Sphaerisporangium krabiense: one gene and its partner. The protein of the gene in region 1 interacts with the protein of each later gene in a pairwise test. Links are inferred from orthologs where the notes say so. Each region holds a gene or a part of one and is shown in the gene's direction. Other genes may lie near its edges. The genes, in order: BJ981_RS00935 and BJ981_RS09810.

Region 1 (3,399 bases):
CTCCGGCGCGGTGTTCCTGGCCCTGGTGCCGTTCACGCTGCTGCTCGTCCTGGTCCAGACCTCCTTCGGCCCGCTGAACGACCTGGACGAGAGCGTCGCCCGCGACCTGCACGCCTTCGCGGTCGGCCGGCCCGGCTGGGTGACGGCCCTGCAGATCTGGACGCACGTCTTCGCCCCCGAGGTCTGGCGCGTGGTCGTCGGCCTGGCCGCGATCTACCTGGTGTGGCGGCGCGCGCCGCGGCTCGCCGCGTGGGCGGTCACCACGATCACCGTCGGCGGGCTGCTCGGGCTGGCGCTGAAGGTGATCGTCGCGCGCGCCCGTCCGCACCTGCCCGACCCCGTGGCGATCGCGCCGGGCGCGTCGTTCCCGTCCGGCCACGCCCTCAACGCCACCCTGGGCGCGGGGGTGATGGTCCTGCTGATCCTGCCCATGCTGCGCGGCAGGCAGCGGACGATCGCCTGGGCCGTCGCCGGGGTGATCGTCGCCGGCGTCGCCTACACGCGGGTCGCCCTCGGCGTGCACTGGGTCAGCGACGTGACGGCGGGCATCGTGCTCGGCGTGGCGGTGATCGCCGCCACGACCGCGGCCTTCGAGACATGGCGTCGTGAGATCGGCCGCCGCCCCGCCGCGCCGCACCGCGAGGGCGTGGAACCGGAGGCCAAGGAAGAGATATCCCCGAAGGGAAGAGAGCATGGTCACGGAGGCTAGTCAGGTCAGGACGGCGGACGGCTCCCGGTGGTCCTCCACCGCGGCATGGGCCGCGCGCCTTCTCTTACTCCCGGTCGTGCTGATCGCGCTCGTCACCGACGGCGTCGGGTGGCTGATCACCAGGCCGCTGCACAGCGAGGTGGCGGGCGAGCTCGCGGTCAACCAGGGCCTGGAGCAGGACCGCACATCGCTGTTCAACACCCTCACGCACTACGGGTCCATGCTGTCGGACACGCCGGTGATCGTGGTGCTCACCGCGATCGCCGCGATCGCCTTCCGGCTGGTCTTCCACCGCTGGCGTGAATCGATCTTCATCATCCTCGCCGTGTGGTCGCAGTCGCTGGTGTTCCTGCAGGCCACCGTGTTCATCCAGCGGCCGCGCCCCCAGGTCCACCACCTGGACCCCGCGCCGCCGACCTCCAGCTTCCCCTCCGGCCACACCAGCGCCGCCGTCGGCTTCTACTGCGGCATGGCGCTGGTCCTGGCCCTGCACGCCCACCGTCACGCCCTGCTCAAGGCGCTGTGGTGGGGCCTCGGGCTCGCGGGCCCGCTCATCGTCGCCGTCTCGCGCCTGTACCGGGGCATGCACCACCTCACGGACGTGACGTGGGGCCTGGTGCTCGGGTTCGCCTGCCTGGCCGTCGTCGGCTACGCGATCCTCGGCACGCCGCTGTTCCCCGGCGGGCGAGGACGCGCGGTGGACACCCGGTAGGCCGGGGGCTCCGCGCGGCGCACGCCGCCCGCTCGGGCACGATTGGCTGAGGGGGAACGCCGCACCCTCCACCCAGAGGAGACTTCGGGGGAGCGGCTTGACTATGATCCTCACTCTGCCGAATTACTTCAGAGCGGGCGGCGTATGACCAAGATTCTCGTCGTTGACGACGAACCCCAGCTACTGCGGGCCCTGCGTATCAACCTCCTCGCGCGGCACTACGAGGTCGAGGTGGCCAGGGACGGCGGCACCGCGCTGCGCCAGGCCGCCGGGTGGCACCCCGACCTGGTCGTGCTGGACCTGGGCCTTCCCGACATCGACGGCGTGGACGTGATCCACGGGCTGCGGGGCTGGACCAAGGTGCCGATCATCGTGCTGTCCGGCAGGTCCGGCAGCGCCGACAAGGTGGACGCGCTGGACGCGGGCGCCGATGACTACGTGACCAAACCGTTCGGGATCGACGAGCTCCTCGCCAGGATCCGCGCCGTCACCCGGCGCGCGGCCACACAGGAGGAGGAACTGGCCGAGATCCCCGTCGGCGACCACGTCGTCGACCTGGTCGCCAAGACGGTCTCGGGCGGCGTACGGCTCACGCCCACCGAGTGGCACCTGCTGACGATCCTGCTGCGCAACCCGGGCAAGCTGATCAGCCAGCGCCGCCTGCTCACCGAGGTCTGGGGGAGCAACTACGTGAAGGAGACGCACTACCTGCGGCAGTACATGGTGCAGCTCCGGCGCAAGCTGGAGGCCGACCCCGCCCACCCGTGCCACCTGCTCACCGAGCCGGGAATGGGCTACCGCTTCCAGCCGTAGACGGGGCCGTGCCGGTCATCGGGGGACCGGCCTCCGCCGGGCTCAGGACGCCAGGACCAGCAGGTCGTCGCGCCGCACCGCCGGCAGCGAGAGGGTCTTGTACCCGACCTCCTCGAACAGCACCGTGATCCGGTCGGGATCGCGGCTCATCACCACACCCGCGCCCCACTCCTTGTGGACCACCTTGGCGTGCATCGGGAACGGCCCCTCCTCCGCCCGCCCGGCCGCCGGCGTGGACGCCGCGCCCGCCTGGCAGGTGTCGCAGTTGCCGCACGCCCGCTCGTACGGCTCGCCGAAGTACTCCAGCAGCGCCCGCCTGCGGCACCCCGTCGTCTCGGCGTAGCCGCGCATCATCTCGATCCTGGACTCGTCGACCCGCCGCCGCGTGTCGTCCAGCTCCACCGCCTCGGCCGCCGCGCGCTCCGGCGGCGGCCCGCCCGGCAGGGGCCGCAGGTCGCCGCGGTCGGTGAGCGTGACGGCCCCCACCCGCTCCAGCAGGTTGACCACGCCGGTCAGGCGCGAGGGCCCGATGTCCAGCAGCTCGCGCAGCTCCCGGGCGGGGACGGCGCCGCCGTGCTCGCCCACCAGCGTCGCCACGCGCAGCAGCAGCTCCTCGTCGGCCCGCCCTCCGGCGAAGAACCGGCGCACGCCGAGGTCCTCGGGCCGGTAGAACAGGACGGCTTCCGCGGGCTTCCCGTCCCGGCCCGCCCGGCCGATCTCCTGGTAGTAGGAGTCCGGCGAGTCCGGCGGATCGGAGTGCAGCACGTACCGGACGTCGGGCTTGTCGATGCCCATCCCGAACGCCGAGGTGGCGACGACGACGTCCACAGCGCCGTCGCGGAACATCCCGTGCACCCGGTGCCGGTCGGCGGGCTTCATCCCCGCGTGGTAGGCCTCGGCGCGCCGCCCGGCCTCGCGCAGCGCGCCCGCGTACTCCTCGGCCGCGCGCCGCGTCGCGACGTACACCAGGCCGAGGCCGGTGCGGGCGGCGGCGTCCTCGACGAGCGCGCGGCGCTTGTCCTCCTTGGTGACGAACCTGCGCACCTCCAGGTGGATGTTCGGCCGGTCGAAGCCGCGGACGATCACCTTCGCGCCGGACAGCCCGAGCGCATCGAGGATGTCGTCGCGCACCAGCGGCGCGGCCGTCGCGGTCAGCGCGACCACC
Region 2 (7,426 bases), 2.1 Mb from region 1 along the record:
GCCAAGCGCGACACGACGGCGCGCAGGCTCGCCGGCTGGAGCCCCGGCCAGACCGCACCGGCCGAGGAGAGCGTGGGCGCCACCGAACTGCGGCAGGGCGACCACGTGGTCGTCGAGGCCGGGCAGGTCATCCCCGGGGACGGCGACGTCGTCGAGGGCATCGCCAGCGTGGACGAGTCGGCCATCACGGGCGAGTCCGCGCCGGTGATCCGCGAGTCCGGCGGCGACCGCTCGGCCGTCACCGGCGGCACGAAGGTGCTGTCGGACCGCATCGTCGTCCAGATCACGCAGAAGCCCGGCGAGAGCTTCATCGACCGCATGATCGCGCTGGTCGAGGGCGCGAACCGGCAGAAGACCCCCAACGAGATCGCGCTCAACATCCTGCTGGCCGCGCTGACGATCATCTTCCTGGTCGCCACCGCCACCATGCAGCCGCTGGCCGTCTACTCCAAGGCCGTGAACCCCGGCATCCCCGACTCCCTCGCGCTGACCGGCGACGGCGTCACGGGCATCGTGCTGGTCTCGCTGCTGGTGTGCCTGATCCCGACGACGATCGGCGCGCTGCTGTCGGCGATCGGCATCGCCGGCATGGACCGCCTGGTGCAGCGCAACGTGCTGGCGATGAGCGGGCGCGCGGTGGAGGCGGCGGGCGACGTCGGCACCCTGCTGCTGGACAAGACCGGCACGATCACGCTCGGCAACCGGCAGGCGTCGGACTTCGCGCCCGCCCCGGGCGTCCCGGCCGCGGACCTCGCCGCCGCCGCCCAGCTCGCCAGCCTCGCCGACGAGACCCCCGAGGGCCGTTCGATCGTGGTCTTCGCCAAGCAGGCGTACGGCCTGCGGGAACGCGAGCCCGGAGAGCTGCTCCACGCGGCGTGGATCCCCTTCACCGCCCAGACCCGCATGTCGGGCGTCGACGTGGACGGCCGCCAGGTGCGCAAGGGCGCGGCCACGGCGGTCATGAAGTGGGTGCGCGACAACGGGGGCCACCCCACCGACGAGGTCGGCCACCTGGTGGACGGCATCTCGGCCTCCGGCGGCACCCCGCTGGTCGTGGGGGAGGTCGTGGACGGCAAGGCGCGCGTGCTCGGCGTCATCCACCTGAAGGACGTCGTCAAGCAGGGCATGCGCGAGCGGTTCGACGAGATGCGCCGCATGGGCATCCGCACCGTGATGATCACCGGGGACAACCCGCTGACGGCGCGCGCCATCGCCGAGGAGGCCGGCGTGGACGACTTCCTCGCCGAGGCCACGCCCGAGGACAAGCTGGCGCTGATCCGGCGGGAGCAGGAGGGCGGACGGCTGGTCGCGATGACCGGCGACGGCACCAACGACGCCCCGGCGCTCGCGCAGGCGGACGTCGGCGTGGCGATGAACACGGGCACCACCGCCGCCAAGGAGGCCGGGAACATGGTGGACCTGGACTCCAACCCGACCAAGCTCATCGAGATCGTGGAGATCGGCAAGCAGCTCCTGATCACGCGCGGCGCGCTGACCACGTTCTCGATCGCCAACGACATCGCCAAGTACTTCGCGATCATCCCGGCGATGTTCGCCGCGGTCTATCCGGGCCTGGACGCGCTCAACGTCATGCGCCTGGCGAGCCCGCAGTCGGCGATCCTCTCCGCGGTCGTCTTCAACGCCGTCGTCATCGTCGCGCTGATCCCCTTGGCGCTGCGCGGCGTGCGGTACCGGCCGTCCACGGCCGCCAAGCTGCTCAGCCGCAACATCTATCTGTACGGCCTGGGCGGCATCGTCGTCCCGTTCGTCGGGATCAAGGTCATCGACCTGTTCGTCCACCTCCTTCCGGGGATGTCGTAATGGAACGTCTGCCAAGCTGGATCCGTCAGCACCTCGCCGCGCTGCGCGCGCTGCTCGTCCTCACCCTGGTCACCGGCGTGATCTACCCGCTGGTCGTAACCGGGGTGGCCCAGGGGCTGTTCACCGGCAGGGCCAACGGCTCGATGGTCCAGAAGGACGGCAAGGACGTCGGCAGCGGCGTCATCGGGCAGTACTTCACCGACGCGGACGGCGGCCCCGTCAAGAAGTACTTCCAGAGCCGTCCTTCGGCGGCCGGCGCCGGCTACGACCCGACCTCCAGCGGTGCCAGTAATCTTGGGCCCGAGAACATCGTGGACACCCTGCCGGTGCCCGGGGCCAAGGACGCCGAGGGGAACCCCGACACGGGCAAGCAGAGCCTGCTCACCCAGGTGTGCGCCCGTAGCGCGGCGGTCGGCGCGCTGGAGGGCGTCAGCGGCGCCCGGCCGTACTGCACGCCCGACGGGGTGGGCGCGGTGCTGAAGGTCTTCCCGGCCGTCGGGACGCCCACCCGCGCGGTCAGCGTCAACCAGGCGTGCCCCGCCGCCCCCTTCGCCGCCGAGTACCGGGGAGTGAAGGTCGAGTGCGGCAAGCCCGGCGAGGACTACGCCGCCGGGCGCACGATCGCGGTCCGGGGCACGGCGAGGGCGGTGGTGCCCCCGGACGCGGTCACCGCGAGCGGGTCCGGCCTGGACCCGCACATCTCGGTGGCCTACGCCGACCTCCAGGCGCCGAGGGTCGCGCGGGAGCGCGGCATGACGCCGGACGCGGTGAAGGCGCTGATCAGAGAGAACACCACGGGCCGCGCGCTCGGCTTCATGGGCGAGCCGGCGGTGAACGTCCTCCGGCTCAACCTGGCCCTCGACCGGGCGAAGGGGTGAGCCCAGGGGGTAGACCGGATAGAGGCGCATAAAGAAAAGGAAGGGATGGGCCGATGAACCCGGTCCGCGGCCGGCTGCGGATCTATCTCGGCGCGGCGCCCGGCGTCGGCAAGACCTTCGCCATGCTCGGCGAGGGCCATCGCCGCCGCGAGCGGGGAACCGACGTCGTGGTCGGATTCGCCGAGACCTACGGCCGGCGCCGCACCGCCGACCTCCTGGAAGGGCTGGAGACCGTCCCCCGCAGGACCGTCGTCTACCGGGGGGCGAGCTTCACCGAGCTCGACACCGACGCGGTGATCGCCCGGGCCCCGAAGCTGGCGCTGATCGACGAGCTGGCGCACACCAACGTGCCGGGCTCGCGCAACGCCAAGCGGTGGCAGGACATCGAGGAGATCCTCGACGCCGGGATCGACGTGGTCTCCACCGTCAACATCCAGCACCTGGAGTCGCTGAACGACGTCGTCCAGCAGATCACCGGGGTGCAGCAGCGCGAGACCGTACCGGACGAGGTCGTGCGGAGGGCGGACCAGGTGGAGGTCGTGGACATGGCGCCCGAGGCGCTGCGCCGCCGCATGGCCCACGGCAACATCTATCCCCCGGAGAAGATCGACGCCGCGCTGTCGAACTACTTCCGGGTCGGCAACCTGACCGCGCTGCGCGAGCTGGCGCTGCTGTGGGTGGCGGGGAAGGTCGACGAGCAGCTCGACAGCTACCGCGCCGCCCACGGCATCTCGGGCACCTGGGAGGCCCGCGAGCGCGTCGTCGTCGCGGTGACCGGCGGGCCCGAGGGCGACACGCTGATCCGGCGCGCGGCCAGGATCGCGGCCAGGACGAAGGGCGCCGACCTGCTGGCCGTCCACGTCACCCGCTCCGACGGGCTGAACGGGGCCGACCCGGCGAACCTGCTGCGGCAGCGCACGCTCGTGGAGAGCCTCGGCGGCACCTACCACCAGGTCATCGGGGACGACATCCCGCAGGCGCTGGTGGACTTCGCGCGCGGGGTCAACGCCACCCAGCTCGTGCTCGGCGCCTCACGCCGGGGGCGGATCGCCTCGCTGTTCGCGCGCGGGGTCGGCGCCACGACCACCGTCCTGTCCGGGGCCATCGACGTCCACATGGTCACCCACCCGGAGGTCAGCAAGGGACGGCGCCCGATGCGCAGGGCGGCGCTGACCGGCACCCGCAGGATCGCGGGCTGGGCCATGGCCGTGGTGATCCCGCCCCTGCTCACCGTCGCGCTGCTGCCGTTCCGGGGCGAACTGGCGCTGCCGAGCGAGATCCTGCTGTTCCTGTTCACGGTCGTCTGCGTCGCGCTGGTGGGCGGCATGTGGCCCGCGGTGACCGCGGCCGTGGCCGGGTTCCTGCTGCTCAACTACTTCTTCACCCCGCCGGTGAACCGATTCACGATCTCCCAGCCGGAGAACCTGCTCGCGCTCGGCGTGTACGTCCTCGTGGCGGTGATGGTCAGCGCCGTCGTGGACCTGGCGGCGCGGCGCACCCGGGAGTCGGCGCGGGCGAGCGCGGACGCCGAGGTGTTGTCCACCCTGGCCGGGCACGTGCTGCGCGGCGAGGCGGCGCTGCCGTCCCTGCTCGCCCGGCTGCGCGAGACGTTCGGCCTGTCGTCGGTGACGCTGCTGGAGCGCGTGGGCGATCCCAGCCCGGACGACTACTCCGAGCCGGAGGCGTGGCGCATCGTCGGCATAGCAGGCGCCGCGCCGTGCCCGGCCCCTTCGGCCGCGGACACCGACGTGACCATCGACGAGAACCTCGTGCTCGCGGTGAACGGACGGCTGCTGGACGCCTCCGACCGCAGGGTCCTCGAGGCGTTCGCCGCCGAGGCGGCCATCGCGCTGCGCCAGGAGCGGCTGCGCGAGGCGGCCGAGCTGGCCAGGCCGCTGGCCGAGGCGGACAAGATGCGCACGGCCCTGCTCGCCGCCGTCAGCCACGACCTGCGCACACCGCTGGCCTCGGCCAAGGCGGCCGTCGAGAGCCTGCGCAGCACGGACGTCGCCTGGAGCGAGGAGGACCGGGGCGAGCTGCTCGCCACGGCGGACGAGTCGCTGGCCAAGCTCGACCGGCTGGTGGCCAACCTGCTCGACATGAGCCGCCTGCAGGCGGGGGTGCTCGGGCTCAGTGCCGAGCCGACCGCGATGTCCGAGATCGTGCCCCTGGCGATCGACGACCTCGGCCCGGCCGGGGACCGCGTGGCGCGGGACATCCCGGCCGGCCTGCCCGAGGTGGACGCCGACCCGGCGCTGCTGGAGCGGATCCTGGTCAACGTCATGGGCAACGCCGTCCGCTACAGCCCCCCGGACGCCAAGGTGCTCGTCACCGCGAGCGCGCACGGCGGCCAGGTGGAGGTCCGCGTCATCGACCGGGGCCCGGGGATTCCCGCCGAGGACCATGACCGGGTCTTCATGCCCTTCCAGCGCATGGGCGACCGCGACAACCACACGGGGGTGGGGCTCGGCCTCGCGCTGTCCCGGGGGCTGGCCGAGGCGATGGGCGGCTCTCTCGTGCCCGAGGAGACGCCCGGCGGCGGGCTCACGATGGTGATCGGCCTGCCGATCGCACGGCGGGCGGTGACGCCGGTGGAGGAAGGCGCGTTTATCGGAGACACCACCGGAGACAATGCGAATAGTCACCTGTGACTACGCTATGTCACTGAATCGCGGAGCCTGCTAATGATCAAGACCATTCTCGTCGCCTTGGCGCTCGCCGTCGTAGCGCTGATCACCTTTGGTCTCGTGTCCGGCTTTCGGGAGTCGCCCTCCCGGGGCAAGACCAAGCGCCGCTGACGCGGACGAAGAACGCCTGCCCTCGCGCGCGGGGGCAGGCGTTCGCGTCTCCGGGTCAGTCGCCCCTGCGCCGGGTCAGCAGGCGCCAGCCGGCGACGACCACTGCGGCGCCCGCGACGGCCGCGGCGACGATGATCCATGTGGGCGCGCTCGCGCCGGTGGAGGCGGCGGGCGAGGCGGGGGCGGCGTTCGGCGGCGCCGAGGGGGCGACGGAGGGTGGCTCGGGCGCGCCGAGGGCGTCGATCAGCTCGGCGTCGATCGGTTCGCCGTTCACGACGGGCTCCCCGGCGCGCACCGGAGCGGCGCCCAGGCCGACCTGGCGGTTGCCCAGGCACAGCCCGGTGTGCAGGGGCACGCCGGGGTCGGGCTGCAGCATGCCCGTCTTCTCCGCGGAGGCGAAGACGAGGTACCGGCCCCCGGTGGTGAACTGGTAGCCGCACGCGGGGCTCTCGGCGTTGGACGCCACCTGCACCTCGGTGACCGGCTCCCCCTTGTAGACCTGGTCGGGGCGGAACGTGTAGACGATCGGCGGTGTGGGGCCGGCCGGGTCCCCCTTGACCTGCCGTGAGGCCACGACCGTCCCGGTGAAGACGGCGGCGGAGAGCCGCATCTGGTCGGCCGGCTTCAGGGTGGCGCAACTACAGGCGCACGCGGTGCCGGGGGCCAGCACGACGAAGCCCGCCACCAGGAGCAGTACGGCCAGCACTCGATGTCCCATGGCCCTGAAACGTACCCGTGCCGCGACCGGTTCGCCCCGCGCCGCCCCCGATCCTGCGGCCGGGCCGCCCCGAAAGTTCTTCGGCCCCGAAAGTTCGGGGCGGCACCTCGCGGTGCGGAAGTTCGGGCCGGGAGCCACCCGGGTGCTCTTGGGGCCCGCGTGACGGCATGAGCCCCTTGTCCGGCTTTGGCGGGGCGTTCGCGGACGTGCGTGTGAGGGGCGCGGCGCGCCTCGTCGCGTCGCCCCTCGGTGAGCCGCCGTCCCCGCTCCGCTCGGGGACCACTACGGCTGACGAGCCATTATTGGGTCTACTCTAAAGTTTCTTTACTTATTAAGCTCATTTCGTGGATCTAGAAGTGCGTCATCTGCGTGCGGTCTGCGCCATCGCGGACCACGGGAGCATCTCCAAGGCCGCTGCCGCGCTGAAGACCTCCCAGCCGTCCCTGGCGGCTCAGCTTCGGCGCATCGAGTCGATGTTCGGCAGCCCGCTCTTCGAGCGCGGGCGCGAGGGAGCCACGGCCACGCCACTCGGCGAGTGGGTGCTGGCCCGGTCTCGCTCCCTGCTGCCCGCGTTCGAGGAACTGCGGCGCGACGGAATGAGGTTCGCCGGCCGGAGGGTCGTGCGGGTGGGGTGCATGTCCAGTCACCTCGCCCTGCACATCATCGGCACCCTCCGGGAACTTCTGCCCGACGCCGAAGTGAGCATGCGGACGGAGGAGGCGATGGACGTCCTGCCGAGCCTCCTGCGTTCGCAGCGGCTCGAACTGGCGACCCTCGCCGACTACCCCGGTCTCCCTCTCACACCGCCCGCCGGCGTCGGATACGCCCCGGTCGCGTGGGAGCCGATCTTCGTCGCCGTGGCCGAGAACCATCCGCTGGCCGCGCACCAGGAGATCGAGCTGGCCGACCTGGCCGGCGAGGAGTGGTCGCTGCCGGTCATGATCGAGGTCGGACATCGAGAGCATTTCTCCGATGCCTGCGCCAAGGCGGGATTCGTCCCGAAGATCGGCTGCGAGGCCACCCTCAGCGTCGCCGTGGACCTGATCGCCGCCTCGCGGTGCGTCGGGATGTTCCAGGCGACCAGCAGAGGCTACCCCGGCATCGCCATCCGGCCACTGGCGGGTACACCGCTCAGCTTCCGCCACCTGATCGGGTGGACGGAGGCGGGCCCCGTGGACCCGCAGATCTCTGAGCTCGTGACGGCGGTACGG

The links.
Region 2: the proteins of BJ981_RS00935 (region 1) and BJ981_RS09810 interact in binary tests that used the Escherichia coli proteins (3 or more experiments, as listed by UniProt). The link is inferred for Sphaerisporangium krabiense from one-to-one orthologs.

Annotation. Positions count from the first base shown.
Region 1 is NZ_JACHBR010000001.1:208,391-211,789, reverse strand. What follows is about bases 601-3,399. They hold BJ981_RS00935 (response regulator), read left to right. Parts: upstream 601-1,565; coding sequence 1,566-2,234; downstream 2,235-3,399. Other genes in these bases: BJ981_RS00930 (RecQ family ATP-dependent DNA helicase), read right to left, coding at 2,277-3,399; BJ981_RS00940 (phosphatase PAP2 family protein), read left to right, coding at 693-1,421; BJ981_RS00945 (phosphatase PAP2 family protein), read left to right, coding at 601-709. In the rest of the region: more of BJ981_RS00945, read left to right, coding at 1-600. UniProt on the Escherichia coli protein: Member of the two-component regulatory system KdpD/KdpE involved in the regulation of the kdp operon.
Region 2 is NZ_JACHBR010000001.1:2,271,650-2,279,075, reverse strand. What follows is about bases 2,411-5,551. They hold BJ981_RS09810 (DUF4118 domain-containing protein), read left to right. Parts: upstream 2,411-2,752; coding sequence 2,753-5,350; downstream 5,351-5,551. Other genes in these bases: BJ981_RS09815 (potassium-transporting ATPase subunit C), read left to right, coding at 2,411-2,699. Also shown: potassium-transporting ATPase subunit KdpB, read left to right, coding at 1-1,821; more of BJ981_RS09815, read left to right, coding at 1,821-2,410; BJ981_RS09805 (hypothetical protein), read right to left, coding at 5,553-6,215; BJ981_RS09800 (LysR family transcriptional regulator), read left to right, coding at 6,560-7,426. UniProt on the Escherichia coli protein: Member of the two-component regulatory system KdpD/KdpE involved in the regulation of the kdp operon. KdpD may function as a membrane-associated protein kinase that phosphorylates KdpE in response to environmental signals.